2 linked regions of the Planctomyces sp. SH-PL62 genome follow. The protein of the gene in region 1 interacts with the protein of each later gene in a pairwise test. Links are inferred from orthologs where the notes say so. Each region holds a gene or a part of one and is shown in the gene's direction. Other genes may lie near its edges.

Evidence for each region.
Region 2: the proteins of rho (region 1) and nusG interact in binary tests that used the Escherichia coli proteins (3 or more experiments, as listed by UniProt). The link is inferred for Planctomyces sp. SH-PL62 from one-to-one orthologs.

What each region holds. Positions count from the first base shown.
Region 1 is NZ_CP011273.1:4,559,339-4,573,023, forward strand. What follows is about bases 1-2,933. They hold rho (transcription termination factor Rho), read left to right. Parts: upstream 1-464; coding sequence 465-2,402; downstream 2,403-2,933. Other genes in these bases: coaE (dephospho-CoA kinase), read left to right, coding at 1-178; ribH (6,7-dimethyl-8-ribityllumazine synthase), read left to right, coding at 2,520-2,933. Also shown: more of ribH, read left to right, coding at 2,934-2,990; VT85_RS17665 (hypothetical protein), read left to right, coding at 3,064-3,387; VT85_RS17670 (hypothetical protein), read left to right, coding at 3,464-3,781; VT85_RS17675 (hypothetical protein), read left to right, coding at 3,817-4,482; VT85_RS17680 (fumarate hydratase), read left to right, coding at 4,619-6,247; eno (phosphopyruvate hydratase), read right to left, coding at 6,307-7,632; VT85_RS17690 (phosphotransferase family protein), read right to left, coding at 7,662-8,687; VT85_RS17695 (sugar phosphate isomerase/epimerase family protein), read right to left, coding at 8,701-9,471; VT85_RS17700 (hypothetical protein), read right to left, coding at 9,601-10,776; VT85_RS17705 (hypothetical protein), read right to left, coding at 10,788-12,929; VT85_RS27750 (hypothetical protein), read right to left, coding at 12,926-13,486. UniProt on the Escherichia coli protein: Facilitates transcription termination by a mechanism that involves Rho binding to the nascent RNA, activation of Rho's RNA-dependent ATPase activity, and release of the mRNA from the DNA template.
Region 2 is NZ_CP011273.1:788,794-805,553, forward strand. What follows is about bases 12,476-15,311. They hold nusG (transcription termination/antitermination protein NusG), read left to right. Parts: upstream 12,476-13,405; coding sequence 13,406-14,218; downstream 14,219-15,311. Other genes in these bases: secE (preprotein translocase subunit SecE), read left to right, coding at 12,634-13,158; rplK (50S ribosomal protein L11), read left to right, coding at 14,316-14,741; rplA (50S ribosomal protein L1), read left to right, coding at 14,968-15,311. In the rest of the region: VT85_RS03065 (hypothetical protein), read left to right, coding at 1-720; VT85_RS03070 (DUF488 family protein), read left to right, coding at 751-1,185; phosphate signaling complex protein PhoU, read right to left, coding at 1,201-1,908; VT85_RS03080 (FHA domain-containing serine/threonine-protein kinase), read right to left, coding at 2,132-3,445; VT85_RS03085 (hypothetical protein), read right to left, coding at 3,870-5,594; VT85_RS03090 (hypothetical protein), read right to left, coding at 5,716-7,119; VT85_RS03095 (sigma-70 family RNA polymerase sigma factor), read left to right, coding at 7,845-9,524; tuf (elongation factor Tu), read left to right, coding at 10,610-11,821; rpmG (50S ribosomal protein L33), read left to right, coding at 12,082-12,234; more of rplA, read left to right, coding at 15,312-15,648; rplJ (50S ribosomal protein L10), read left to right, coding at 15,722-16,282; rplL (50S ribosomal protein L7/L12), read left to right, coding at 16,466-16,760. UniProt on the Escherichia coli protein: Part of the processive rRNA transcription and antitermination complex (rrnTAC). The complex forms an RNA-chaperone ring around the RNA exit tunnel of RNA polymerase (RNAP).

The sequences.
Region 1 (13,685 bases):
CTACGTTCTAGTCAATGACGAGGACGCTTCATGTTTGGAATCGAAGGTCGATCGATTCGTCGCCTGGCTCGAGGATGAGTCCCGATGCGCCGGGCGACCTCTTCCGGCCCCGACCTCGAGCGATTCGCCCGGGGCTGGTCCGTCGCCAGCTCGTCACGAACTGCGACTTGATCCATGAGGATCGTCGCTCCAGCCCCTCGACGCCGACATGCCTCCCCGCGCTCGACTCTCCTGATCCTTCAATTCGCCGTCCCTCGCTATTCAAAGGCTTCACCTCGGTCATGCTCTTCGTCAACCCGCCTTGGATCCGGCGATCCCCCGCTTCGAGTCGGTCCGTCAACCGTCGCAAAGCCGGACGGGCTCACGGCTCGAACGATCTCCGATATCGCCCCGCCCCGTGCCATATCCCGCATCCGCGGCTCGGCTGATCCACTCGTCTAGTCTGTTCAGGAGAACGGTTCATCATGCCTAACGAGACACGCCCCCGCCGCGAGTCCTCTGGAAGCTCCCGCATCCGCAAGACCGCCGCGGCCTCCCCTCCGCCCGCTTCAGACGAGAACGCCGGATCCGCCTCCGCCTCGACTCCCAATCATTCGCCGGTCTCCGAGTCGCCCGCCGCTTCCGAAACCTACCGCGAGCGCCCCTCGCGCGAACCGTATCGCGAGGAAGGCCCGGCCGACCGCGAGCCGATCCGGTTCATCCGATCCCGCGACCGCGCCGAACCGGCCGCCGAGCGGCCCGAGCGCGAGCCGGGGATGACCCTTCGCGAGCGCCTCGCCCGCGACCGCGCCGAACGCGAGGCCGCCTCGCCGCCCCCCGCGCACGACGGCATCCCGCTCTCGCGCGATCGGGATCGAGATCGCGACAGGGACCGCGAGGCCGCCCCGCCCGTCCGCGAGCGGGTCCGCGAGGCTCGCGAGCCCGAGGCGTCCGGCTCCCGCGAGCGCCCGGAGCGCGAGGCCTCGTTCAACTCCCGCGATCGCGACTACTCGACGTCCACCAAGCCCGAACGATCTCCTTCTCCGTCGGCCTCGCCGTCCCTGGGCGAAGGCGCGGGCGAAGCGTTCCCCGACGTCGAGGACGACGACGTCTTCGGGGATGTGGCGATCCACGATCGCTACGAGGACATCAAGCGCGGTGAGATCCATCTCACCGAGCTCCAGAAGATGACGATGCCTCAGCTCATCAAGACGGCGAAATCCGAAGGGATCGCCGAGTACATGGGGCTGAAGAAGCAGGACCTCATCTTCAAGATCCTCAAGGAGAGGGTCAAGCAGAACGGCCTGATGTACGGCGAGGGGACCCTGGAAGTCCTGCCCGACGGCTTCGGCTTCCTCCGCAGCCCGGACTACAACTACCTGCCCTGCCCCGACGACATCTACGTCTCCCCCAGCCAGATCCGCCGCTTCGGTCTCAAGACCGGCGCTATCGTGTCGGGCCAGATCCGCCCCCCCAAGGAGAACGAGCGGTACTTCGCGCTCCTGCGGGTCGAGGCGATCAACTTCGAGGACCCGGACAAGCTCAGCGAGAAGGTCGGCTTCGACGACCTCACGCCGCTGCACCCCCAGGGCCGCATCCGGCTCGAGACGACCAACGAAGAAATCAACATGCGGGTCGTCGACCTCGTCACGCCGATTGGCTTCGGCCAGCGCGGCGTGATCGTGGCGCCCCCTCGGACCGGCAAGACGATCCTCCTCCAGAAGATCGCCAACAGCGTCCTGACGAACCACCCCGAAGCCTACGTCATGGTCCTCCTGATCGACGAACGGCCGGAGGAAGTGACCGACATGGAGCGGTCGGTGAAAGGGCCGACGGCCGAGGTCATCAGCTCGACCTTCGACGAGCCCGCCTCGCGACACATCCAGGTCGCCGAGATGGTGATCGAGAAGGCCAAGCGGATGGTCGAGTTCGGCAAGGACGTCGTCATCCTGCTCGACTCGATCACCCGGCTCGCCCGCGCCTACAACACCGAGGCGCCCCACTCCGGCAAGATCCTCACCGGCGGCATCGACGCCTCGGCGCTGCAGAAGCCCAAGCGGTTCTTCGGCGCCGCCCGCAAGATCGAGGAGGCCGGCAGCCTGACGATCCTGGCCACCGCCCTGGTCGACACCGGCAGCCGCATGGACGACGTGATCTTCGAGGAGTTCAAGGGGACCGGCAACATGGAACTGCACCTCGACCGTCGCCTGGTCGAGAAGCGGATCTGGCCGGCCATCGACGTCAACAAGTCGGGCACGCGGCGCGAGGAGCTCCTCATGGACGCCGACGAACTCCGCCGAGTCTGGATCCTCCGTCGCGTCCTCAACGACATGAACCCCGTCGAGGCCATGGAGCTGCTCACCGGCCGGATGAAGAAGTCCAAGACCAACGGCGAGTTCCTGTCGAGCATGAACCTGTCGTAAACTGGTCTTCCGGCCGGATTCGTCCCCACGACCGACACCGGGTCCGCGCCGGGCTTCTTAGGAGGCCCGGCCGGACCTTTTCCGTTTCCCAGCCGATCCCCCAACCCCCCGACGCCCATGCCGATCTACGAAGGTGATTTCTCGCCCCCCTCGGGCCGGTTCGCGATCGTCGCCTCCCGCTTCAACTCTCTGGTGACCGAGGCGCTGCTGGCAGGCTGCCGCGACGCCTTCGTGCGCCACGGGGTCGCCGACGACCGCCTGGACGTCTACTGGGTCCCCGGCTCGTTCGAGGTCCCGCTGGTCGCCCGCAAGCTCGCAGAGTCCGGGGCGCACGCCTCCGTCATCTGCCTGGGCTGCGTGATCCGGGGCGAGACCGGCCATTACGACCACGTCGCCGGCCAGGCCGCCGGCGGCATCCTCCAGGCCGGGCTCGCCACCGGCGTCCCGGTGATCTTCGGCGTCCTGACCACCGAGACCGTCGAGCAGGCCCTCAACCGCTCCGGCCTCAAGTCCGGCAACAAGGGGGGCGAGGCGGCGATGGCGGCGATCGAGATGGTCAATCTCCTCGGAAAGATCGGCGGTCAATAACCGGGCCCGAGCCGCGAACCCTCTTGTGGTCGGATCGGGTGCGCCGGAATGCTCCGTTGGACGGGAGGACGATGTGGGGGATCACGAGTCGGCTCGCTCGAAGCAGCTCACCACCGGGCTCTGGCTGGTCGGGATCGGATTCATGCTCTTCAGCGGGCGGTTCTGGCCCGAGGTCTTGTTCCTGGTGGGTTCCGTCCGGCTGGTGGAATCGATCTACGACCCGAAGCGTAGGAACTCGCGCCGGGCGGGGATGGTGCTTATCCTGTTCGGCTTACTCATCGGTTGTCGGCTGGGGCTCGTCGAGATCCTCATCCTGGCGGGGGCCTGGATGGTCGCCTCATCCCTGTGGGCGTCCTCGTCGACCCGCAAGCCGAGGGTGGACCTCTCGCTCGAATAGCCGTCGTCCAGGTCGCCGGAGGCTCGTCGGAGCGAACCGACGAACGCGAGGATCATGGGAGGCCGGATCGTTGAGGATGATGCATCGGGACGACACGAGGGCGGTTTCGGCCGGCATCTGGCTGATCGGCATCGGGCTGCTGCTCGCCTCGCGACAGTTCTGGCCCGGGATCCTTTTCCTGGCCGGCGCGGTCTCGCTGGTCCAGGCCTACGCCCAGCCGAGGAGGCGGAGCGCCGCCCGCGCCGGGATCATCCTCATCCTGGTCGGCTTCTGGGCGATCATGCGGTTCAGCCTCCCGTTCTTCCTCGTCGCGATCGGGGTCTGGATGATCCTGACGTCGGCCATGACCACGGCCCCGAGCCGCAAGCCGTACATCGATCAAACGCTCGACTGAGCCCATCCCTGAGACGACGACTTCGGAGCCTCGCCATGTCCTCGGTCCTGCTGCCGCAAGCCTTCTGGTTCCGGGTCTCCGCCTCCTGTCCTCGGGTCGAAGATCTCCCGCGAGAAGGGAAAGCCGGCCGCCTGCTCGACCTTCCCAACGACTGCGCGATCCCCGACCTCGCGGCGCTCGACGGCCGGAGTTCGTGGGCCTCGGTGCGCGTCGGCTGGAACTCGCGAGGGATCGGGATCACGGTCGACGCCGACGGCCTCGGCGCGAATGCCAGGACGCCGGACCGGGCCGAGGGCTTCGCGAACGTCGTCTTCTGGATCGACACGCGCGACACCCGGAACGTCAGCCGGGCGACCAGGTACTGTCACCGTTTCCAGGGCCGTATGACGCTCGGCCGCGACAAGAAGACGCTCACCGCCGAGGTCGAGCAACGGCCGATCGCCCGCGCCACGGCCGACGCCCCACTCACCTCCCCTTCCCTCCTCGCGCATCGCTCCGAGCTGATCAAGAAGGGCTGGCGGTTCGAGCTGTTCCTCCCCGCGGCGGCCCTTCACGGCTTCGATCCCGAAACGAACCGCAAGCTCGGCTTCGCCTACCAGATCTCCGACGCCGAGCGCGAGGATCAATTCCTGGGCATCGGTCGGGACTTCCCGCTCGGGGAGAATCCCAGCCTCTGGTCGACTCTGGAACTCAAGGGGTGAGCCCGTCAAGCGGTTGAACCGACCTGTCCCAGCGGGCGGAAATCCCCTAAAATCGAGGTTCATCAGCCCCTCGCGCGGACGTCGCGGGCAGTCCCGCTCCGCGCCTCCTCGCCAGAGGGTTGCTGGAGGAACCGCAATGCCTGAATTCGCCTACCAAAACCCCTTCCCGCTTGGTCCCGACACGACCGAATACCGCAATCTTGGCAAGGACCTGGTCTCGACTGCGACCTTCGACGGCGACGAGATCCTCAAGATCCAGCCCGAGGCGCTGACGCTCCTGGCGCGCGAGGCCCTCCGCGACGTCTCATTCCTCTACCGTCCCGCCCACCTGCGGCAAGTCGCCGCGATCCTCGACGATCCCGAAGCCTCCCCGAACGACAAGGGGGTCGCGATCGCCCTGCTGCGGAACGCCGCCGTCGCCGCCGGCTTCCAGCTCCCCATGTGCCAGGACACCGGCACGGCGACGGTCGTCGCCAAGAAAGGCCAGCGCGTCTGGACCGGGGGCCACAAGGACGAGGAGTGGATCTCGAAGGGGATCTACGAGACCTATCAGCAGGAAAACCTCCGCTACTCGCAGACGATCCCGGTCTCGATGTTCGAGGAGATCAACTCGGGGACCAACCTCCCCGCCCAGATCGACATCCTCGCCACGAACGGTTCGAGCTATGATTTCCTGTTCGTCGCCAAGGGGGGCGGCTCGGCCAACAAGTCGTACCTGTATCAGGAGACGAAGGCCCTGCTGAACCCGGCGAGCCTGGAGAAGTTCCTCAAGGAGAAGCTCCGCTCGCTCGGCACGGCGGCCTGCCCGCCGTACCACCTCGCGGTCGTCGTCGGCGGCACCTCGGCGGAGGCGACGATGAAGACCGTCAAGCTCGCCAGCGCCAAGTATCTCGACCACCTGCCGACCGAGGGGAACAGGCTCGGCCAGGCCTTCCGCGACCTGGAGATGGAAGCGAAGGTCATGGAGATCGCCCGCAAGAGCGGCATCGGCGCCCAGTTCGGCGGGAAGTATTTCGCCCTCGACGCACGCGTGATCCGGCTTCCTCGCCACGGCGCCTCTTGCCCCGTCGGCCTGGGCGTCTCGTGCTCGGCCGACCGCAACGTCAAGGGCCGCATCGACCGCGACGGCGTCTGGCTCGAAGTCCTGGAGCGCGACCCCGCCCAGTACATCCCCGCGCGATACCGCACCGGCCTGGGCGCGGAGCACGGCGTGAAAGTCGACCTGAACCGGCCGATGGCGGAGATCCTGGCGGAACTCACCCAGTACCAGGTCTCGACCCCTCTCAAGCTCAACGGCCGGATGATCGTGGCGCGCGACATCGCACACGCCAAGATCAAGGAGCGGCTCGATCGCGGCGAGGGGATGCCCGACTACCTCAAGGCCCATCCGGTCTACTACGCCGGACCGGCCAAGACGCCCGAGGGGATGCCCTCCGGCTCGTTCGGCCCGACGACCGCCGGCCGCATGGACAGCTACGTCGACCTCTTCCAGTCTAACGGCGGCTCGATGATCATGATCGCCAAGGGGAACCGCTCGCAGGCCGTCACCGACGCCTGCAAGAAGCACGGCGGATTCTACCTCGGCTCCATCGGCGGCCCCGCCGCCCTGCTCGCCCACGACAGCATCAAGAAGGTCGAGCTGCTCGAATATCCCGAGCTGGGCATGGAAGCCGTCTACCAGATCGAGGTGGTGGACTTCCCCGCTTTCATCCTCGTCGACGACAAGGGGAACGAGTTCTTCTCGCAGCTCCCCGTCGTCGCCTGACCGGAACCCCTTCGTGCGGGCGACGCCCCTCGGGCGCGCCCGCATGGAGTCGGCGAGGCTCAGGGGAGCGTGGCACGTCCGGCGAAGCGGGCGTCCCGGCCGAGAGCCTCCTCGATCCGCAAGAGGCGGTTGTACTTGGCCAGACGCTCCGACCGCGCCACGGAGCCGATCTTGATCTGGCCCGCCGCGGTCCCAACCGCCAGGTCGGCGATGGTGGCGTCCTCGGTCTCGCCTGAACGGGCCGAGACGATCGGACGGAAGCCCGATCGCCGCGCCGTCTCCAGGGCGTCGAGCGTCTCGCTGAGCGTCCCCACCTGATTCACCTTGATCAGGACGGCGTTCCCCGCCCCGTTCTCGATTCCGCGACCGAGCCGCGCCGTCTGGGTGACGAACAGGTCGTCGCCGATGAGCTGGACCTTGCTCCCGAGGCGATCCGTGAGCGCCTTCCAGCCCTCCCAGTCGTCCTCGGCCAGGCCGTCCTCGATGGAAACGATCGGATAGCGCTCCGTCCAGCGGGCGAGCAACTCGATCATGGCCCCGGCGTCCAGGGGCCGCGAGCCGGTCGCCGAGAAGCGATAAGTCCGGGAGGACTCGTCGAAGAAATGGGTCGAGGCGACGTCGAGGGCGATCGCGCCTTGCTCGCCGGGGGTCAGGCCGCAGAGGTTCATCGCCTCCACGACGATCTCGAGCGCCTGCTCGTCGCCGCTCAGGCGGGGCCCGTATCCCCCCTCGTCTCCGACCAGCGTCGATTCCATGCCGAGCTTCGCGAGCACCTGGCCGACCGCCCGGTACATGGCGACGATCGTCTCCAGAGCCTGGCTGTAGCTCTCGGCGCCGATGGGGATGAACAGCACGTCCTGGATGTCCAGGTTTCGGCCCGCGTGCAGCCCCCCCGAGATCATGTTGACCATCGGCAGCGGGAGCGTCGGCTCCTGCGGGACGGCGTCGCCGAGGCCCTTCGCACGGGCCTTCCAGAGCCGATTCAGGTGGAGGAAAAGCTCCTCGCCCCGGGAGGCCGCCGACGCGTGCGCCACGGCCAGCGATACGCCCAGCAGCGCGTTCGCGCCCAGGCGACCCTTGTTCGGGGTGCCGTCGAGGGCGATCAGCGCGGCGTCGACCGCCCGCTGGTCGTCCAGGTCCATGTCCAGGAGCGCCGGGGCGATCGTCGAATGGATATTGGCCACGGCCTTCGACACGCCCAGGCCGCCGTAATGGGCGGGGTCGGCGTCGCGAAGCTCGAGCGCCTCATGGCGGCCGGTGCTGGCCCCGGACGGAACGATCGCCGTCCCCCGCGCGCCGTTGGAGGCGAAGGCGTCGACCTCGACCGTCGGACGACCGCGCGAATCCAGGACCTGACGAGCCTTCAACGACCGGAGAGTCGGCATCGCGGATCACCTCGGAGATCGAAATATGTTCAGGAGCGGGATCGACCGACGCGGTCGAGGATCTCGTGCATCCCGTCCCAATCGGCGGGAGCTTCCTCGAAGAGCGCCAGCGCCGAGCGCCTGGCCGTCTCGCGCCTCGGCCCGTCGAGATATTCGACCGGGCTCTTGCCGTCGACCCTCGCGAGCAGGCACGCGGCGGTGTGCCGGATCGCCCGTGAGGAAAGCTCGGCCGGGGGACCGAGACGATCGCCCAGTTCATCGAAATAGGCGGCCAGGAAACCCGCTGCGAGACGTTGATAGTCGGCGTCGCCCACCACCCCGTGGATTCGCTTGAGCGCCAGGTGGCTGAGGAAAAAGCCGAGGTCGAAGCCGGGATCGCCGAGGTGGGCGCACTCGAAGTCGAGCAGCACGAGCCCCCGCGCGTGGATGAGGATGTTCTTCGGGCTGAAATCGCCGAGCACCAGGCCGCGGCGGTCTTCAGGGAGATTCATCTCGGCGATCAGGGCGTCGAACTTCGGGGCGAGGTCGGGATGGGCCCGCGCCGTGGTCCGATAGTAGGGATCCACACGTAGCTCGTCGAAGAGCGACGTGTCGGCGAGGCGCGGCGAGAACGCGGGATGGCGAGGGGCCTGGGCGTGGATGATCGCCAGGAGCGTTCCCAGCCTGGCGGCGACCTCGGGGTCGGCTTCGCCGCGCATCAGCCGGGCCTTCCACGTCTCGGAGTCCTCCGGTGCGCAGGTCATCCCGAAGAGGTATTCCTCGCGATCCTCGAACAGGATGCGGGGCGTGGCGCCGGCGGGGAGGAGTTCGGCGAGCACGCGGAGCGTCGCGTACTCGACCCAGATCCGGTCCAGCCGGGCGAGCCACTCGACGGCCACCCGCAGCCGTTCGCGGCACTGTTTGACGACGAATGGTTCGCGATCGGCCGCGTCCACACGCAGCACGACGTTCGAGACGCCGCCGCTCAGCTCGCGCACCGAAACGGGGACCCCCGCGCCGATCCTCCCGGACTCGCGGAGGTAATCCGCCGTATTCTCGGCCGTCAATTCGTGCATGGTCGGGACCGGCTCAAAGGAGCGTTTCAAGGAGGAGCTTGAGCTTGCGGACCTCGACCTCGCGATCGAACGCGTTGTCGGGGCGATCGAGGATCGCGACGGTCAGGGCGCGATTGTAGCCGGCCCGTTGGAGCAGGTTGACGATCCGGGCGTACTCGATCTGCCCCTGGCCGATGCGCACCTGAAACTCGTTCGCGTGCTTCCCCGTGTCGCGCAGGTGGATGTTCTGCACGTAGGGATAGAGCTGATCGACGTCGGATTCCTTGGAGGGTCCGCCGACGTAATGGCTGGGATCGAGGGTCAGGCCGAGCCCGGGAACCGACTTGCAGAGCTTCAGCGCCGTGGCGGCGTCGCCGGTGACCGAATCACGATGCGTGATGAGGGCCAGGACGAGGCCCTGGCGCATGGCGGTCGACGAGAGGCTCGTCAGACGCTGGATCTCGGCGTCCAGCGACGAGCCCGCGGGGGCGGCCGTCATCGTGAGGACGGCGACGTTCAGCAATTTGGCGAACCGGCAGTGGTTGTCGAACCGCTTCTTCTGGACGGGGTCGGCCCAGTCGACCGGTCCGAAATCCAGATAGAGGGTCGAGGGGATGAGCGCCGGGCCTCGCTTGAGCCTCAGAATGGCCGCTTCCGGATCGTCGCCGACCTCGGAAGGGCGCAGGTGCTGGCCGTCCTCCACGATGGCGAGCTCGAACTTGTCGAACTCCAACTCGGCGATGTGCCGAAGGGCGGCCTCCAGGGGCTCATTCGCGAAGCAAAGCGTGCTACAGGCTACGAACACCGTCTTCTCCTCCTACGTCCCACCGCGCCCCGCGCCGGACTTCGCCCCCGGCGTCGCGGCGAGCCTCTCGGCGCGTCGAAGACCGGGGGATTCCCAGGCGGGCCCGGTCTTCCACCGGGCGAGCCGATCTTACCGCAGGGTTCGATCGGCCGGTAGGGCAGAAGCGGCCGGCGCGTCCTCGCGGGGCTCGGCCCGGGCCGCCGACAGGTCGCCGGGCCTGGTGCCCCGAAGGAGCGCCTGAAGGCCCGGGTGCCTGGCCCAGTGGGAATCGGCGAGGCGGGCGAACTCCGCGTAGCGTTGCTCGCGATACGCCTGCAAGGCGGCCAGGAGCGTCCGCTGGGCGTTGAGCCGCACGGCCTTGGGGGCGATCTCTCCCAGGACGCGGACGTCGTCGATCCAGAGCGTGCCGGGCCCGGTCGATTCGAACCGCAGTCGGGCTGATGCGAGCCCCCCGGGCGGGATGTCCGACGCCCGCACGACGAGCGCCCGCCACTCCGTGGAGACTGCGGCCTCGGATCGCCGGACGTAAGGTCGGCCCTGGTGTTCGCCCTCGATCCAGATGCGGACGTTCTGCCCCTTGTCGCCCCGTAGATAGGCCTGGACGAGCATGCTGGTCCCCGCGCCGGGGCGGAACTCGCCGCTGAGGACGGACGCCGCCCCCTGGGGAGACTCCAGCTTGAGGGAGCGAGAGCCGGCGTGCGGCTGCGCCTCGTCGAGCGAGGCGGCGGCCCCGCCTCGCGCCCCCGTGTCGAGCCTCCAGCCGCCGGGGATCGGCGTCGCCGTCTCGCCCACCGTCGCCGAGGCGGGCGTCACCGGCTCCTGCTCGAAGCCGGCGTTCGGCGGCTCCACCAGGGGGTTGTCCAGCCCTCGGTTCAACGTGGCGAGCTGGATCGAGAGGTCCTGAAAGCGGGCTTCCATCGTCGCCAGGACGGCCTCGGGGGGATAAAGCGTCGGCTTCTCCAGCGAGGCTCCCGCAGCGCCCACCCGGACGACCGACAGGCCGTAGGGGGCCAGGTCGATGACCAGTTGCCGCCCCCCATCGGCCGCCTGCGGGGCCAGCTTCAATCGACGTCCGAGGTCCTCCACGATCGCCGAGGGGTCCCCTTTGACGACCCCGGCCAGGCGGATCGCGTACGGGGTGTCGTTGACGATCTCCAGGATCGTTCGGCCCGAGTCGGGGAGGGCCCGGACCACGACGCCCGAATCCTTCGCTCCCGCGGCGGGCTCGGCGGCGGGGCGGTCGTTGACGGGAAGACGGCGGAAAACCTCGGAGAAGCGGCGGACCCGCTCCTCGCGACCGGCCACGGCCGTCGCGGTCAGGACGATCCATCGGGCGTCGAGCGCCGCGACCGCGTGGGCCGTCGGGACGTCGACCGCAAGTGCGTCCCCGGCCGGGGGGCCGTCGCAGTCGGTCGCGTGATTCGGCCCGACGCGCCGCCGAGGGGGGCTCGTCCTTCGCTCGGGACAAGTTCGTGCTCGGCGTGGAGGAAGACACCCCGCCGAGAGAAGGGGAGCAGCTTCTCGTCAAGGTCTGGGTGGACGGCCAGGTCGCGGGCCAGGTCGTCGGCCGACAGTCCCGCCCCCCGGAACAGCACCGGAGCCTCCGGTCCCTTCGGCCACTCCTCCAGATCGAGCCCGACGCTCCGCCACGCCTGGCTCGGCGCGAGCCCCGCGAGGTCCACGCGACGAGCCTCCGCGCCCACCGGACCGTCCTCGAGCGTAGGCGTGGCGAGGGCGAGGATCGATCGGGGCGCGGTCTTGCGTGCCGCCTCGTTCAACTCGGCGTACAACCCGGCTACGGCCTTGGATCGCCAGGTCAGCCAGGGCATTCGGCCCACGCCCGCGAGGTACTTCGCCCGCACCTCGAAACGCCCGGGGTCGGTCGACTCCAGGCCCGGGATCTCCTTGGCCACCTCCGGCCCGAACGTCTCGCGAACGAACCGGGAGAAGGTCTCGTCGTCCATGCCGGTGTCCGGCGTCCCCAGCAAGGTCGGGCCGCGTCCCAGGCGGACGAGCACCCCCGCGAAGCCGGCTCGCCCCCCGCTCTCGGAGAGGGCTTCCACGATCCGGCGCTTGATCGCCTCGCGGACTCTGGGGTGCAGTGGCTGGTACATCCCGCCGTCGGGTTCGCCGGTGGCCCCGATCCGCGCAAGGCCTTGTTGGATCGACTCGGCGGAGTCGGGCGGGGGGAGTTCGGGGAACGCATCGGGGCGGCCGAGGTCGGGCTCGATCCAGACCGCGACGCCGTTTCGGGCCAGCACGCGAAGGATCAGGTCCAGCCGGTCCGGCCCCGTCGCATCCTCGTACAGCCGACCGGCGAGCCGTCGCCGTCGGGGCCGATCCTCAAGTCGTTCGGGAAGGACGACGAACGTCGCCCCGCAGGTCGCAAGGTAGCTCGCGAGGTTTTCCGCCGTGGTCAGGGGGTCGTCCAGGCCCGGCTCGGGAGAGACCGAGAAGCGGTCCAACGCGTCCCTCCCCGCCAGGTGGAGCCCGACCCCGCGACCATCGGCGTCCGCCCTCGGCGGCTTCGCGTCGGTCGGCTGGGGATCGAGCTCGACGAGCCGGACCGAGCCGATGGTCACGTCGGAGGTGGGATGGCGATTCAGCAGGAACAGGACGGGCTCGGCCGCGCCCGGCCACAGGAGCCACTCGATCGTCGTCGCGCCGGGCTTCCCGGCCGGGGAGCCGACGCCGCAGGAGTCGAGCAGCACTTTCGGGCGGCGATCCGACGAGCCGGGATCGATGAGCAGGGCCCCCAGCGCGGACGGATCGCCGCCGGCGACCGAGACCGTCAGGCGGTGCGGACGTTCCGGGTGGAGGGCGGGATGCAGCGAGACCGCCGACCAGGCCAGCCCCCGTTCGTCGGCCGCGGCGAGCCGCCCGGGCTCGGCGCCCGCCTTGGCGATGAAGCCACGGAGCCACTCCCGCTCTTTCTCGTGACGAGACGCCTGGGCCAGGATCTCCGCGGGGGGCTCCCACGCCGAACCGCCGGAGACGGAAGGCGACCGGCCCCAGGCCGAGAAGCGGGCGCCGCGCAGCCGGGAGAGGTCGAAGGAGTCGATCTCCGCCTCGCGAAGGGGCGTTTCCCCTCCCAGGAGCGCGACCGAGGGCTTCGCGCTCTGCGGGGCGAGGACCACCATGACGACTCGACGCAAGGCCGAGCTGGCCCCGCCGACCGGCTTCCGACGACGGATCAGGCGACCGATCCGTGACCCCTCACGAGGTCCGGCGCCGGTCGCCTCCCACGCCGCCTCGACTTCCAGGACGTAGGTCCCTTCCTGGGTCGGGGCCGGGACCGACCAGATGCGAGTCGGCGGATCGGGGCGATTGGCGGGGAGCAGCTCGCGCTGCTCAAACTGCCAGACGGGCTCTTGCTTGCCGATCGGCCGGAGCACGGCCGTCGTCCGAACGGTCACGTCGATCGCGTCGGGCTGGAGGATATTGTAGCCGATGGTCACCGGGACCGCCGCGCCGGGCTCGGCGAGGCCCCCTCGGCCCCCGCGCCGAAATCGATCGCCAGCACGTCCCAGGCGACCCGCTCCAGGGTCAGGCTCAGTCCCGAATCCTGGGCGACCGTCTGGGTGCGGTCGAGGACGGCGGAGATCGGCGAGCGGACCTCCTGCTCGCCGCGACGGACCACCAGGGTCGAGTCGAGTCCGGCCTCGATCCTCAGCCGGACGCGGCCGGTCGGCTCGGAGCCCAGCCGCCACGCGCCGGCGTCGGTCGGCGAAGGTCCGCCGTCTCCGCGCCGCGAGGGCTCGGCGTCCCAGGGCCAGGCCACGGCCTCGAGCACGCGACCGTCGGAGAACTCCAGCAGAACGTCTTGCGCGGGGGGCTCCAGGGCCGGCTTCTTCTCGGGAGCGGCGGGCACGGCCCAGCTCAGCTCGACCGTCAGCGCGACTCTTTGTGGGGCCTCCTCGCCGTCGCGAAGTCCGACGCCGAGCGCGGAGGGGGCCAGGGTCCCCATCACGGACACGGCCAGAATCGCCAGGACCTCGCGCCATCCCCTGCGCATGCGCCCTTCGCCGCCTCTCCTCGTTCGTGTTCCCGGGGCCATCCTCGACCAGCTCGCGGCGTCCGTGCCGTGCGGTGGGTCGTGGGGCCGATCGGCCGTTCCATCCCGGCGGCACGCGGAAGGCGTACCGACGGGGTGCGTCAAGAAATGCATCTCAGTCCAGGAATCGGCGTTCGGCGGGGCGCACTTCACCCCAATT
Region 2 (16,760 bases), 3.8 Mb from region 1 along the record:
CTCGCGAACTTGGGGCCCCCGCGGTTCCCGTTCCTCGAGGCCTCGCTGGCGGGGCTGTTGTTGGGCCTGGCCGATATCCACATCGCCTCCGAGGGGGCATGGGCGACCTGGCTCTATGCGGCCTTTGCGACCGGCGTCGCCCTGGGCTTTCGCCACGCCGGGCGCGCCTGGCGATGCTGGCTACCGCTCGGGATCAGCCCGTATTTGGTCCAGTTGGGGGCGATCGCGTACGGCTACGGCCCGCCCTACGTCGGAGAGTATTCGTACGAGGCCCGTGGGGCCCTTTTCATGGTCGTCCCCGCGACGATCAGCCTCGGCCTCGGCTCCCTCATACGAGCCGGATACGCCTCGTACGGACGATATCCCCGGCCGAATGGCGAGCCGATCGCCATCATCCCACAGACGAGGCGCGAGCTGGCCGCATCCGTCGCGGGCGTGGCGACCTACGTGCTCGTCATGTACTGGGCGCTATACGCCTCGCAGACGGTCTATGCAGTCGGCTACGACGAGGCGCGATTCCGACAGATCGTGATCGGGATGTCGGCGGACGACGTGGAAGAATTGATGGGCCCTCCGTTGCGGAAGGGCCGTTGGAGCAGCGGGACCGAGGTGTGGTTCTACACGCTGGGTTGCAGCGAGACCAGCAGCTACTGGCGGCGCTGGGTCCACCTGGAGGCCGGACGTGTTGATGCCATAGAGGGTGACTACTGGAATGACTGATCGTTCTCGACCATCGAGCACTCCCCGCCCATGACCGATGCGATCCGGACCTTTTTCACCATCGGTTACGGCGGAAGGCCGCCGGACGAGTTCGTGGGCCTGTTGCGGGCGCACGGCGTGGAGACGGTGGCCGACGTCCGGCTTCGTCCCGACCGGGCGAGCCTGGGGGCGTACACGAAGGCGAAGACGGCGGACAAGGGGATCGAGAAGCTGCTGGCCGACGCCGGGATCGGCTATCGGTCGTTCCCGGAGCTGGGGAACGTCTTCCTGGACATGGACGACTGGACGGCCCCGTACGGCGAGTTGGTCGAGCGCGCGGGCGACCTGCTGACCCGTCGGCTGGTGGCGTTGCCGGGGACGTTTTGCCTGTTGTGCGCCGAGAAGCGCGTCGCCGAGTGCCATCGCGGGGCCGTCGCCGCGTACCTGGCGGCACGCGGCGGCTGGCGAGTGGAACACATCGAATGACCGCGAGAGGCCGTGTCAGGCCGGGTCTGAGTGGCGGATGATGGTCCCTTCCTGGAGGAAGACGACCGTCTGGGCGATGCCCGTGGCGTGATCGGCGATGCGTTCGAGGTTGCGGGCGGAGTTGAGCAGGAGGAGCCAGCCGTCGAGCTGATCGGCGCGGGCGGCGAGTTGGTCCTTGAGCTGGCGTCGGACGGCGCGATAGCTCTCGTCGATCACCTGGTCGCCGATGATGACCTCGCGGGCCTTGGTCGAGTCGATCTCCACGAGGGCGACGTAGGACGCCTTGACGTGGACCAGGACGTCGCGGGCGAGGTCCTTGAGCGAGTCGGGGGGGGCGAGCTCGGGGAACTTGCGGCCGAGCTTCCGGACGCGGCGGGCGACGCGGAGGGCCAGGTCGGCGATCCGCTCCCAGTCGCGGTTGACCTTCAGGATGGTCGCCATCCGTCGCAGGTCGGACGCCACGGGCTCGAACAGGGCGAGGACGCGCAGGCATTCCTGCTCGATCCGCACCTCCTTGCGGTCGGTCTCCTCTTCCTCTTCCTTCACCTCGGAGACCAGATCGATCCGGCCGTCGCAGACCGCCTGCACGCTCTTGTCGAGCGAGCCGATGACGGTCTGTCCCAGCGCCAGCAGTTCGGCCCAGACGGCGTCCTGCTCGCGAAACGCGTGACGAGGCACGCCGCCCGTCGCGGCCCGCCCTTCCTGAGATCGGCTCGACGCCATGAATCGCCCTCCTGGTGAATAAGATCCGCGGGGACGGGACCGGGCCACGGCGCGGCGGGATCCGACCGATTTTTGACAGCGTTCATTGTTTTCGTCAGGCGGGACGGATTCAAGCCCGAAACCCCGTCGACGCCGTCGCTTCCTGGGGCCGACGCCGATTCTGGACGTCGCCGACGCCGGGACGGCGGCAGGGGGGAACGGCGAGCCGAGGTCGTCCGTCGGCTCAGCAGAAGGGCTTCAGCGCCCGTCGCATGGAGCCGGCGTCGGGAAGTCGTTCGTCGGGATTGCGGGCCAGGCAACGGCCGACGACGGCGGCGAGGCCGCGCGGGACGTCCGGGCGGCGGTCGAGGATCGGGATGGGATGATCCTCCAGCAGCATCTTGATCAGGTCGCCGCCCCCCTCGACGTCGTCGTAGATGAACTGGGTGGTCAGCAGGTAGTAGAGGGTGGCGGCCGTCGCGTAGAGGTCGGCCTGGGGGCGGACGGTCTTGAACTCGGTCATCTGCTCCGGGGGCATGAACGGGATCGTCCCGCGCATCTCGCCGGAGAACGTCAGGCCGGAGAGGCCGACGCTGCGGAAGCTCTTGGCCAGGCCGAAATCGGAGATCTTGGCCACCGAGCCCTCCGGGGTCTGGCCGATCAGGATGTTCTCGGGCTTGATGTCGCGGTGGACGAACCCGCCGGTGTGGGCGTGCTCCAGCCCCTTGAGGATCTGGCAGGCCAGCCGACAGGCCTGGTCGGTGGGATACCGGCCGGGGTCCATCTTGGCGAGGGCTTCCAGGTTCGGGCCGGCCACGTACTCCATCGCGAACCAGAACTGCCCCCGCGTCATCCCCTGCTCATACCACTCGACGATGTTGGGATGGCGGAGTTGGCTGATGACGGACATCTCTCGCTGGAAGCGTTCGATGGCGGCGCGGGTGGTGGCGACCTCGGGCGTGATCAGCTTCAGCGCGACCATTTTACCGCTGGTGATGTTGCGGGCCTGGTAGACCACCCCCATGGCGCCGCGGCCGAGCTCGCGGATCGTCGCGTAATGAGGGACCGGCTGGGGGACGGCGGCGGCCTCGGTTCGACAGGCCGTGCACCACCACTCGACCGGCTCGTCGAGCCCGGACACGCCCCCGCTGCTGACCGTGAGGTTCATGGGCGCCGGGCAGCCGCACCCGGTGCAGACGATCGGCTCGCGGGTGGGGATGGCGACGCTGGAGGAAGGGGATCGAGGCTTCTGGGAAGCCCGTCCCGGCTCCACGACGATCCGAAAGAGGCTCTTACCCGCGGCGATCAGATCGCCGGAGGCCAGCCTCGCCCGTTCGATCCGTTCGCTGTTCACGAAGGTCCCGTTGGTGCTCTCCAGATCCCGCAGCTCGCACCGGGGCGGGTTGATCTCGATGAGGAAATGGTCCCTGGAGAGGGCCGCATCGTTGATCGGACAATGGACGAACTGGGAGCGCCCGACGATGAACGTGTCGTGCCGGTCGAACACGAACGTCCGACCCGACCTTGGGCCTTTCAGCACTTCCAGGATCACGCGCATATCGGCATTCCGTGAGATCATCCGAGCCCTTCGCACCCACAGGGGGCGAGATCACACGCTTCGGAGCGATCCCGGCCATTCGTCCTGGTCGTTCACTCGACGAAACGGGAGCGGCTTCCGCTACTGGATACGCCTCTCGCGGCGGGAAGGGACATCGTACGCGATCGGCCGAGGGGCCTGGCCCTGCCGGGCGACGATGTCCGATCCACGCCTCGACGTGGGGGATTCGAACGTTTGCGTAAGTCGCCGCAACGTCGTCTCCCTTTTCATAGTATCCCGATGTCACGTGATCGGACCGTGAAACGCTTATTTTCTCAACTCAGGCAAGCATTCATCGTCCCGAATCGTGGGGAATGGCGATCGGACGGCCGGCCCCCGTCCTCCATTCGGGAGGCTGCCCGATTCGCGGGACCTCGGTCCGGCGTCAAGGCGCAGGCGATGGCTGCGTCGACTCGTTGGGCGAGGCCGACGCGCCGGGCGCCGGTTCGGAGGGGCCGAACGTGAAGCTTTTGATGATCGATTCCGCCTGGTCCCGGAACGGGACGTGGGGATCGCGAGTCGTCATGGCCGTCACGATCAGGGTTTCATTGCGGGTGAACTGGACGATGTAGCGATCCAGATAGATCCGGTTGCCCCGGACCGCCGGAGCCGCGCCGGCGGGCTTCAGGGCGGCCTCGATCCGGTAGACCTTGCGTGCCAGCGGGCCCCAGACGTCCTCCTTCAACCAGCCGGAGTCGCCCATCAGGACTTCCTGGCCCTGGGCCCGCCACTGCTCGGCGAGCGCCTTGCGCTGCTCTTGCGGGTCGGTGACGAGGCGGTCCTGCGAGGCGTCGCCGGACTTGGCCGCGAGGGCGATCGAGATCACATCCTGGCCGTCGAACCGGCGGTCGACCAGGTCGACGCCTCCTTCGGGGTAGGCTCGCGCGATCCGAAGCCCCTGGGGATGGGCCAGGTGGAACCGGCCCTCGGGATCGTCGTACGTCACCCAGGTATGGGCCTCGTCGTCGGGGGGGGCGTCGGGGGCCACCAGGGGGAGCGTCGCCTCGGGTCCCATCGCCGACGGCCCGACTCGACGCGCGACGATCAACTCGCGCGTTTGCGTCTGGTTGAGCCGACCGGTCTCGTCGTCGGGCAGGGGGGTGGTCAGGACTTCCGCCATCCGAATCTCGGAGATCCAGCCTTCGGCGTCGATGACCCCCGCCTGCTCCCGAGGCTCGGGGACGGCGGGCTGGGCCGGTTTGGCGGGAGCGAAGACGAAGTGGACTCGCGCATTCATCGCGACCGGTCCATCCAGCACGTTGAGCTGCCCCTTGACCTCGAAGACCGCCGTCATCGTGCCGGCGTCGGTCGCCGAGCCGCGGACGTCGGTCAACTCGGCCTCCACGTCGTAGCCATCCTCCAGGGGCGTTTCGCCCAGCAGGACCGCCACTGAAGACCTGGGGACGGGCCAGTGATCGCCGACCCGACGGGGAGTGGTCGGCAGCAGGGTCGCGAGTTGGGGGAGGAACGGGTTTCTGGTGATCCGATCGAACTCGACCTGACGGAGCACCCGACCGTCGGTCAAGTTATAGAGCTCGATGGGCTTGCCGGGCTTGAGCCGATACCAGAGGCTCAACTGCTCCAGCAGTTTGGGGTTCTGGTACTGCCGGCGCATCGGCAGGGTCGTGGTGATCAGGGCGCGATCGTACCGCCGCACCACGTCGGTGGCCGTCCGGTTCGGGGCCGCCTTCATGACGCGCTCGGTGTAGATCGACTGGAGCGTGGTCTCGGCGCGGTCGGGGGCGCCCTGGGGCTTTTCGCGGGCCACCTTGATCTTCTCGCGGACGCCCACCTGATACTGGGTCATCCATTCCGGGCGCGTCGGATCGGGGGTCTCGGTATATCGCTCGCCGAAGCGATATCGAAGGCTCAACGGCTGGACCTCGCCCTGCTTGGCCGCGTCGTCGGGGGACTCCGCGGTCGGTGCGGCCTCGTCGGCCGCCGGGACGGGAGTCGAAGCCGGCTCAGGGGCCTGCGCGGTCGCGAAGCTTGGGTGGAGGCCGACGACCAGGACCCAGGAGAAAGCCGTCGTCAGGAATCCCCAGGAGTTGCCCGCGCCTCGTCCCGGCTCGCGCCGGAACGGCCCCCGTCTTCGCGTCTCGCCCATCATGAATGGCGTCCCTTCATGTTGAAGAACCCGGTGTCGTCGGGATCGCTTCCCCCGTTCCACCATAGCTTTCCGGTCCAGCTCGGGGGAACCCCACGGGTTTTTTCATGGGCGGGACCGCCGTTCAACGCCCCACGGCAAGCGGCGGATCGTTCCACTGGAGCGATCCGATGATCCTCTCGTCTTCCTGGCCGAAGGCCGGCGCGTCGGAGTCGATGAGGGTGAACGTCGCCAGGAGTTGCTCCCCCCGGGGGCTGGCGATGAGGTAGTAGTACCACAGGAGCCCCAGGTCGTCCTGGCGGCCCTGGACGCCCAGCTTGTAGCGGAAGCCTCCTTCCGGGTCGCCCTCGACCTCCCCCGCGCCGAGGAACTGACTGAAGCGGCCCTTGAGCGCGCGCTTCACGTCCTCGCGGAACGACTCGACGTCCTGGTGCTTCCCCTTACCGGCCGGAGGGCCGTAAACGAGGTTGCACTGGGCCGTCACCCGGCCCTTCTCATACCGTTTGAGAACCACCAGCTTCTTGTCGTCCCAGTAGATGTGCCAGTTTCGCTCGTGGAGCAAGTTGTAGCGACCGTCCGGCGCGATCAGCTGGAGCAGCAGCCTCCCCGGCGTCAGATCGGGGGAAAGCGCCGCCAGCGAGGCGTCGGACAGTTCCGAAGGAACCTCGATCCCCGCGCGCCGGGCGATCGTCAACGTGCTCTTGAGATCGAGCCCCGCCTCGACCGCCCCCGGCTGGCGACTCTCCGTCCGGTTCAACTCCAGGCCGTCGATCAACCCCGCCTTGCGGTCGAAGGTGAACCAGCCCTCGCAGGTCAAGGTCCCCTCGGCACCCAGGACCGAACCTTTGACTTCCCCCTTGAGGCCGATCCTGACGCGATCGTCGGCCACCGACTCGATCACGCCTTCGACCGTCGTCGAGGTGATCGCGTCATATCCGGTGAGGGCCCAGAGGGCCGATTTGCGGATCGGCCAGGACTTGCCCTGAGCCGTCGGCCCCTCGGGCAAGAGATCCGTCAGGCAGAGCGAATCGCCCAGGCTCTCCACCAACTCCAACTCGCCGCGAGTCAGCGAGCCGGAAGGGCTCGCCACCGTCACGGCGCCGTCCGGGACGCGCCGCTCGGCGATCAGAAGCGACAACTCCGGGCGCAGCTCCAGGGCCGCGGGCCGGACCTCGCCGTTGATCGCCGAGGCCGCCTGACGCACCAGCCGCAGCGAACGCCGCTGCGGTCCCTTCAGGAGCCGCTCCCGATAAACCATCCGGGTCTGGATGTCGACGTCCAGCGGCTTGGGCATCTTCGCGTCGGGCGTCATCGCCTCGGGAGGAAGCGGCGGCCGGTACAGCCCGCTCGCCTTCAATTCGATCCGGCAGGCGGTCACCTCGTCCGGGGACGCGGTTTCCTCAAGGACGATCGCATCATCCACGACCGATCCGAAGACCCCCGTCCATGCCCCGGCGACCAGCGCGATTCCCAGGAATCGCGCCGGCAGCCGCTTCAGTTCGCTCGCCCGAAGCCCGCTCCGGCCCATCTTCGACCTCCCCCGGCGGACGTCCGCGATCCGTTCCGGAAAATTCTCGACCGATCCATGAAGGGTCCGCCCGGCGAAACCCGCGACCATTATGGGGAGCAGCCACTGCCTGTCAATTTCGGGCCGTCGCCCGGATTTCCGACTTCGCACGGCCCCGCTCCCCCAAGCGTTCCGACCACGCTTGCAAGAATTCCGATGATCCGACGAATGACTTCCCATTTCCGTGTCCCAGACCCGGCGGCCCCCCGTCTTCCCAGATGATCAACCCGGTGGAGGCGGTAACCAGGGGAAAACCAGCGAACACGAAGTCCCATTCTTTCGTCTGGTCAGACAGAGCCATCGCATCGCCACCCCTCGACCGCAAGGATTTGGACCTCGGTACAGGATTTGCAAGATTCCGGGCTAGATATCTGAAAGGAGGAGCGCGGCGACCCTGGACCACGACCGGATCTTTCATCGATAAGAACGATCCTCGCGAAAATATCGATCACTATCCGCGGGACGAACGTATTAGAGAGTGTGATGTGTCCGAAGATCGCGAACGCGGAACATCCTGATCGGTCCACCGAGGTGGTTGGGCACGCTACGGCGGTTTATCGCGAACGTCGCCCTGGGCGGGTTGATCGCGACCAATAATAGTGGCCGGGTGGATGCACGGCCGAATCGGTAAATCGACGACGATTTGGAGTGGAAATCGTCCAGGTTTTCCTTCGCGGAGGTGGGATATGGGACGAATGTACTGCCACCCCGCGATGAAGCAACTCAAGGACCAGCAAACGCGATACGCTCCCCGAGAGCGGCGGCTCGAACAAGTTGAACGGGCCGAGCAACTCCTGGGCGAGATCGAGCAGACCAAACGCTACCCCTACGACTACCTCTGCTTCCGCATCACCGGCTTCCGGCCCGACAACGGGTCGGTCCTGATGCTGGAGGGGGACGAGGCGCGACGCGACCTCCGGCAGTTTGTGGAGGATCTCTCGGCGACGATCCGGCAACCGGTCGAGCAGGCGGCCGAACCGGTGCTAACCGTCGACGAGGTGAGCAAGAGATTCAACGTCTCCACGCGGACGGTGACGCGCTGGCGACGACAGGGCCTGGTGGCACGTCGCTTCGTGATCGACGGGCGGGCCAAAGTCGGATTTCTGGAATCCAGCCTTCAACGGTTCGTGGCCGAGCATCGCGGCCAGGTGGAACGTGGCTCGAAATTTCGGCAACTGACCGACGCGGAACGCGATGAAATCATCCGCCGCGCCCGTCGCATGTCGCAATTTCGGTCGGGCGAGGTCGGCCTGATCGAAGTCGCGCGGAGGATCGCTAGGAAAATGGCACGCTCGACCGAGACGGTGAGACTAACCCTCAAGGCGTACGATCGCGAACATCCGGATCGGGCGATCTTCGGCCCCTCCACGACGCCGCTCGACGACGACATGAAGGCCAAGATCTATCTTCGACACCGCATGGGCGTCTCCGCCGAGAACCTGGCGGTCGAGTCCGGCCGCACGCGATCCAGCATCTATCGCATCATCAACGAGGTCCGCGCAAAGCGGATCCTCGAGACCAAACTCGAATTCATCGGCAACGACACGTTCGCGGAGCCCAAGGCCAAGGCCGTGATCCTGGCCCCCCTCCCCGCGCCCGCGGACGGTAAGGCCCCGCGCCGGCCCAAAGCCCCCAAGGGACTGCCGCCTTACCTCGCCAGCCTGTACGAAGTGCCGCTCCTGGACCGCGAACAGGAAGCCCATTTGTTCCGCCAGATGAACTATCTGAAGAGCGAAGCCGTCAAGCTCCGCGAGAAGCTCGACCCGGCCAAGGCCAAAACCGCCGCCCTTGATAAGATCGACGCCCTCCAGGAACAGGCCCTGGCCGTCAAGAACCAGATCATTCGCGCCAACCTGCGGCTCGTCGTCTCGATCGCCAAGCGACACGTCGGACCTTCGAACAACTTCTTCGAGCTGGTCTCCGACGGCAATATGAGCCTCATCCGCGCCGTCGAAAAGTTCGACTACGCCCGAGGCAACAAATTCAGCACCTACGCCTCGTGGGCGATCATGAAGAACTACGCCCGGACCATCCCCGAAGAGAATTACCGCCGTGATCGGTTCGTCACCGGCCACGAGGAGATGTTCGAAGCCGCCGCCGACAACCGAATCGACGAGCACGAATACGAAAGCGCCCTGAAGCGCATGCAAGAGGCGATCCGAGGCATGCTCGACCGACTGGACGATCGCGAGAAGCTGATCATCACCAGTCGGTTCGGACTCGGCGGCACTTCCGAGCGGACCCTGGAACAGCTCGGCCGCGAACTCGGCATCACCAAGGAACGCGTCCGCCAGATCGAATCCCGAGGCGTCGACAAGCTCCGCCGAATCGCCGGCGAACAGAAACTCGACCTCCCGATGCTCTGAGCCGAGCCTCGCGGATGGGGTGCAACGAATCGAAAACTCACGGCCGGACCCGGATCGAGCTCCCGCTCCTCCGCGTCCGGCCGTCCCTCATTACAGCACAGATTCAACGCAATCCCCGGTCAAAGAGCAGCGGTGACCCTCAGAACCCCTCGAAGGGAAGGAAGGGATCGGCGAGGCGAGGTCCAAAAGGCGAATTCCAAACCCTTCATCTCACACGCGTTGGGTGCTTTGGAGACGGATTTTCCCGCCCCCCCCTTGCTCGAGGGAAGGGGACTCGCTACATTGATCCAACGCGCCGACCGTGCCTCGCCGGACTCGGTTCGAGAATGAGCTTGAAACCGGTAGGCCGCCCGATATAATGGGATTTTCCCGGCCTCAACGCCGCTGGCGTAGCTCAACCGGCAGAGCAACGGTTTTGTAAACCGTAGGTTGTGAGTTCGACTCTCACCGCCAGCTCTACTGGATGGAGCTTCTCAAGTGGTAGGATCCCCGGACGGCACGATTCTCGGATCGCGACGGCAGGGACGGAATGACGGGTGGATACCCAAGTGGCTAAAGGGGCCAGACTGTAAATCTGGTGGTTCTACCTTCGCAGGTTCGAATCCTGCTCCACCCACTCGATGTGAATCGTCGTCAGCTAGGAAGGGAGCTCGAGGGACAAAGAGAAATTCAGCCGGGATGAGGGTTCTACGCGGGTGTAGCTCAATGGTAGAGTCCCTGCCTTCCAAGCAGGCTGTGTGGGTTCGATTCCCATCACCCGCTCTGCTCCGGCGAAATCGACCGATCCGACGACTCAGGTCGCCGGGTCCATGCGAGCTCTTTTCCTCACGCTAAGACGTTCATCGCGAACACGCTGCCGTGGCTCAGTTGGTAGAGCGCGTCCTTGGTAAGGACGAGGTCCTGGGTTCAAATCCCAGCGGCAGCTTTCGGGTCGGTCGCCCGTGATCGGGCGTTGAGGAGTTTGCCCTGCGACCAGCCCCGGTCGTGGGGAGGCCGTCCGAAACGGACCTGGCCGGCGGGTGGGGCTTGGTGATGGATCCCCGCCGAAGACTTGACTTCGAGAATGCCGAAAAGGCGCTGAGCACATGGCCAAGGAAACTTTCACCAGAACCAAGCCTCACGTCAACGTGGGCACGATCGGGCACATCGACCACGGCAAGACCACGCTGACGGCCGCCCTGCTGGCTGTGCTGGCCGCGCGCGGTCAGGCCAAGAGCAAGTCGTACTCCGACATCGCCAAGGGCGGCACGGTCCGCGACGCCACCAAGACGGTGACGATCGCCGTCTCGCACGTCGAGTATGAGAGCGACAAGCGTCACTACGCTCACATCGACTGCCCGGGTCACGCCGACTACATCAAGAACATGATCACCGGCGCCGCCCAGATGGACGGGGCGATCCTGGTGGTCTCCGCGGCCGACGGCCCGATGCCTCAGACCCGCGAGCATATCCTTCTGGCTCGTCAGGTCGGCGTGCCGGCCCTGGTCGTGTTCCTCAACAAGATCGACCTGGTCGACGACGAGGAACTTCTGGAGCTGGTCGAGCTCGAGCTTCGCGAGATGCTCAGCCACTACAAGTTCCCCGGCGATGAGATCCCCATCGTCCGCGGCAGTAGCCGGCCGGCCCTCGAGAATCCCGCCGATCCGGTCGCGGCCAAGCCGATCCTCGACCTCGTCGCGGCGATGGACGAGTACATCCCGGACCCGGTCCGTGAGATCGACAAGCCGTTCCTGATGCCGATCGAAGACGTTTTCTCGATCAAGGGTCGCGGCACCGTGGGCACCGGCCGCGTCGAGCGTGGTCGAGTCAAGGTGGGCGAGGCCATCGAGATCATCGGTTTCGGCGTCAAGAAGCCGACCACCGTCACCGGCGTCGAGATGTTCCAGAAGACGCTCGACGAAGGCGTCGCTGGCGACAACGTCGGCGTTCTCCTCCGCGGCGTGGAAAAGAACGATCTCGAACGCGGGCAGGTGCTATGCAAGCCGGGCTCGATCACGCCCCACACGAAGTTCGAGGCCGAGGTCTACGTCCTCAGCAAAGAAGAGGGCGGACGCCACACCCCGTTCTTCAAGGGTTACCGTCCCCAGTTCTACATCCGCACCACCGACGTCACCGGTTCGATCCTCAACCTGCTGTCCGAAGACGGCAGCGAGGCCGAGATGTGCATGCCGGGCGACAACATCAAGATGACGGTCGAGCTGGGCAGCCCGATCGCCATGGAAGATGCTCTCCGCTTCGCCATCCGCGAAGGCGGCAAGACGGTCGGTGCCGGCGTCGTGACCAAGATCCTCGAGTGATCTCGATGCGGAGGGGCCCCGGCCCCTCCGACGTTTGCTCGACCGCCGCTTCCTAGAATCGCGACGGTCCTCCTCGTCCGACGGTTCATCCGGCCGGGAGGACCGCCGCAACGTCCTTGCGACGTGGTTTCGATGTCCGATTACAAGGTGCGGACGCCCGGCTCGCCCACAGAGACGGGGCATCGGGTTCCGCACCGCGAGTGTTCCAGGAGAAGTCCGGCGGAGTCCGAATCGACGGCCGGAACCGGGGTTTTATCGCGATGCGTGAATACGTCTGGCTCGAATGCACGGCTTGCGGCGAGAAGAATTACCGCGTCCAGAAGGAGACCCGCGGGGCCGACCGTCTGGAACTGAAGAAGTATTGCAGCCGTGAGCGCAAGCACACGGCGCACAAGGAATCGCGCAAGAAGTAACACGGCGGATTCGAGAGCCGGGATCTCTCGGAGCGGAACTTCAACGCGAGAACGGCGGCTTCGTCGGTCCTATTCCTGAGGGTGCCGACGGTAGCCGTGGACGAATTCCTCGAGACATCCTCCCGACCCACACGAGCGTAGCTCAATTGGCAGAGCACCGGTTTCCAAAACCGGCGGTTGGGGGTTCGATTCCCTCCGCTCGTGCTTCGACCGCCGCCCTGGAGCAAGGCGGCGGTCACCTTGGGGATGGGGCGATAAGTCCGGCGAAAGTTCGGCCTTGCGGCCCTTCTCGTCCCGGTCGTCCGTCGCACGGTCCTCTCGGGGCGCGCCTCATCCATCCGCCCCGATCACCGGCCTGCTGGAGCCTGCGGTTTCCCCATTCCGAATGGAACGGTCGACATGGGTAAAGTGAAAGACGAAGTGTCGGGGCAGAAACCGACCAAGACCCCCCAAGGGAAGCCGAAGGGAGGGTCGCTCGGAGCCCTCTCCCAGTTCATGGGTAATTTCTTCAGCGCCAAACTGTACAAGCCCAAGCAGGGCTGGTACGCCCGCCTCTACACTGGGCTGGCGTTGGGATTGCTCGCTGCCGGAGGGGTCTGGAACGCCTATCAGGCATCCCTCGATTACTCGCCGGGCTGGCGTCTCGGCATCCCGGCCGTGCTGGCCGCGATACTCGGTTGGGTCGTCTTCCGGGTGGTCCAGTATCCGGTCTTCGCCGAGTTCCTGATCGCTACCGAAGCCGAGATGAACAAAGTCTCCTGGACCACCAAGGACGATCTTTACCGGTCAACGCTGGTTGTGCTCGCGACCGTGCTGCTTCTCGCCGTTTACCTCTTCGTCGTGGACTGGTTCTGGTTGTTCCTCCTGCGAATGATCGGCGTTCTTCAGTTCAGCGGAGCCGGCGGGTTCGGTTCGACCTCCTGACGGCCATCCCCTCGTGGATACGCCGATCCAGCCCCCGTCCGAATACGCATCGCCCGTCGATCCGCATTCTGGACTTCCGGAGCCTGCCGATCTGGTGTATGGTAGTGGATTCCCCACCTCTCGCCCCGTTCCTGGACGATCGCAGCAGGTGGCGACCCGTGACCGATGATCGGCGCCGACGGAATCGAACGCCCCGGTCTCGACCCTCCCCTCGACCTGTACTCTGAAACGCGCCGTATTACGTTCCATGAGCCAACCGACGCACGAGTTCGACGAATCGACCCCGCCCCACGAGACGCCCGAGACCCCCTCGGTGGAAGACGCCTCGTTGGATGACCCGGCGGTCGAAGTGGAGGAAGAGACCCCGGACGGTGGTGCCGCCCGCGGCCGCTCGAGGCTCGCCCCGCCCTCCCAGGCATCCTCCGCGCAACCGGATCCTCATGACGAGGACGAAGATGACGGCGAGACGACGCCCGAAGTGGATCCCGACGCGGACCCGCCGCCGGAACTCGTCTGGTACGTCCTCAAAGTCCAGAGTTCGCGTGAGGACAGGATCTCCGAAGCGCTTCAGCGTCGGGTCAAGATCCAGGGCCTCGAGCGCTACTTCGGCGTGACGCCCGAGGGAAAACCGAGGATCGTCGTTCCGACGGAGAAGATCACCGAGATTCGGAACAACAAGAAGCGGATCGTCGAACGCAAGACGTATCCCGGCTACATCATGGTGCAGATGGAGCTGAACGAGAAAACCTGGTTTCTGATCCGGGAGACTCCCGGGGTGGGCGACTTCGTGGGGGCCCATGGGACGCCCACGAAGATGACCGAGACCGAGGTCAATCAGATGCTCAACCACCAGGAAGAGCAGACCACCGCCAAGTCGCCGACCGTCCGCATCGACGTCGAGCGCGGCGACCGCGTGAAGATCAAGGAAGGTTCGTTCGAGAACTTCGAGGGGACCGTGGAAGAGGTCATCGAGGGGCGAGGCCTGGTGAAGGTGATGCTCATCATCTTCAACCGCCCGACTCCCGTCGATCTCGAGTACTGGCAGCTCGAACGGCTCTGAGCGGCCTCCCTCGCGACCCTGAATCGGGTCGCGCGAGGGATCGAATCGCAAGCGAGAACGATCAAAGCAAGAGACCCCAGGGGAGCGAGAATCCGCGATGGCCAAGGTGATGACGGCGAAGGTCAAGCTGCAGTGTCCGGGGGGTCAGGCCACCCCCGCGCCCCCGGTCGGGCCCGCGCTCGGTCAACACGGCGTGAACATCGGTCAGTTCGTGATGCAGTTCAACGAACGGACCAAGGAGATGAAGGGGACGATCATCCCCATCGAGATCACGATCTACTCGGATCGTTCTTTCGAGTTCATCACCAAGAGCCCCCCGGCGGCCGTGCTCCTGAAGCAGGCCGCTGGTATCGCCTCGGGCTCGGCCGTTCCCAACAAGACGAAGGTTGGAAGCGTCACCTCCGAGCAGGTTCGGAAGATCGCCGAGACCAAGTTCCAGGATTTGAACGCTCGCGACCTCGACCATGCTTGTCGGGTCGTCGCCGGCACCGCCCGGAGCATGGGCGTCGAGATCAAGGACTGATTACGCTGACGGATTCGAGTCGATTCGCCGCCGTGAGGGGAATGGCTTCTCGCGGCGATTGATCGATCGGGAATGCGACGACGAAATGTTGTTCGCATTCCTCGCGTCCCGGCCCCGCTGGGACGCCGACCGGCCGATCCAGGCGCGACCGCCCGCCGACGGCCGAGTGTGGTATTGATGACGAAGGCGGCAGCTCTCCCGTGAGGAGGGCGAAAGGGGTGATGACTTGGCTTTCCGGTCCAAACGATATCGGGCGCTGACGGGGAAGGTGAAAGACACCGCCGTCCTATCGCTCGCCGAGGCGGTGAAGATCCTCAAGGGATTCAACACCACCAAGTTCAACCAGACCATCGAGGTCTCGACCCACCTGGGGATCGACCCTAGGCAGAGCGACCAGAACGTCCGCGGTTCCGTGGCGTTGCCGCACGGCATCGGCAAGGAGGTCCGGGTCGCGGTGTTCGCCCAGGGCGACAACGCCGAGAAGGCCCGGGCGGCCGGGGCCGACATCGTCGGTGCCGACGACCTTGCGCAGAAGATCAAGGGGGGCGTGATGGACTTCGACGTCGCCCTGGCGACGCCCGACATGATGGGCGTCGTCGGTCCGCTGGGACGTGTGCTCGGCCCTCGCGGCCTGATGCCCTCGCCCCGGTCCGGCACCGTGACGACCGACATCGCCTCGGCGGTGCGGGAGTTCAAGGCCGGCAAGATCGAGTTCCGCAACGACAAGGGGGGCAACGTGGCGGTCCCGGTCGGGAAGATCAACTTCTCGGAGGACCAGCTCGTCGAGAATATTAACGCCTTCCTCGCGTATCTGCGGACCATCAAGCCGGCGACCTCGAAGGGGACGTACATCCAGACGATCACCGTCTCGGCCACGATGAGCCCCGGGATCCGGGTTTCCGCCTGATCGGGCCCACTCCTGATCGACGGTTGCGTCGAAACTTATCGAACACGACGAGACGGAAACCACGGTCCCAGCCATGAGCAAATACGTAAAAGAATTGATGATGGATCAGCTCCGCGACGAGCTGTCGGGGAGCCGGTCGATGCTGATCATCGACTTCAAGGGGCTGGACGCGGTCAGCGAACACCAGTTCCGAATGGACCTCCGCAAGAAGTCGATCAAGGTTCGGACGCTGAAGAACACTCTGGCGCGCCGGGTCCTGACGGATCTGGGCGTCGAAGGGCTGTCGCAGTTCCTCGAAGGGCCTTCGGTCCTGGTTTGGGGCGGCGCCGGTCCCGCCGAGCTCGCCAAGGAGATCTCGGCGCAGCTCAAGAAGCTGAAGAAGCCGCAGATCAAGGGTGGCGCGGTCGACGGCGTGGTGATCGGACCCGACCAGGTCGAGGACATCACCAAGCTGCCGAGTCGCGAGGAGTTGATCGGCCGCGTGGCCGCCCTGGCCCTCGCCCCGGTCACTCGGGTCGTCAGCCTGGCCAATGCTCCGGCCTCCGCCCTGTTGGGCCAGCTTCAGACGATCGTCGAGGGGGCTCCGGCCGACGAGGCCGAATCCGCGACCGACGCCGTTCCGGAAGAGGCTTGATCCAACCCCCCGGACCCGCCTTGCGGCGGGTCCTCGACCGATCATGACCCGGCGGGGGTTCCGGGGATCCCGAGCCGCCCGCCTCGCACGACCGCCTTCAATTTCACCGGGTGCGTCCCGCGACGCACGCCGACGCCTGATTCGCCGTATCTCTCGATCGAGGAAGAAAGGATCGTTCTCGCTATGGCTACCGCCGAAGCCCCGACGTTCGCCGACAACATCAAGACCCTGGGCGAGTCCATCGTTCAGCTGACCGTCCTCGAAGCCAAGGCCCTCGGCGACTACCTTGAGGTCGTCCACGGCATCAAGCCGGCCGCCGCCGCCGTCGCCGCCGCCCCGGCCGCCGCCGCCGCCCCGGCCGAGGCCGCCGCCCCGAAGACCGAGTTCGACGTCAGCCTCGAGGCCATCGGCGCGAACAAGATCAACGTCATCAAGGTCGTCCGCGCCGCCACGGCCCTGGGGCTCAAGGAAGCCAAGG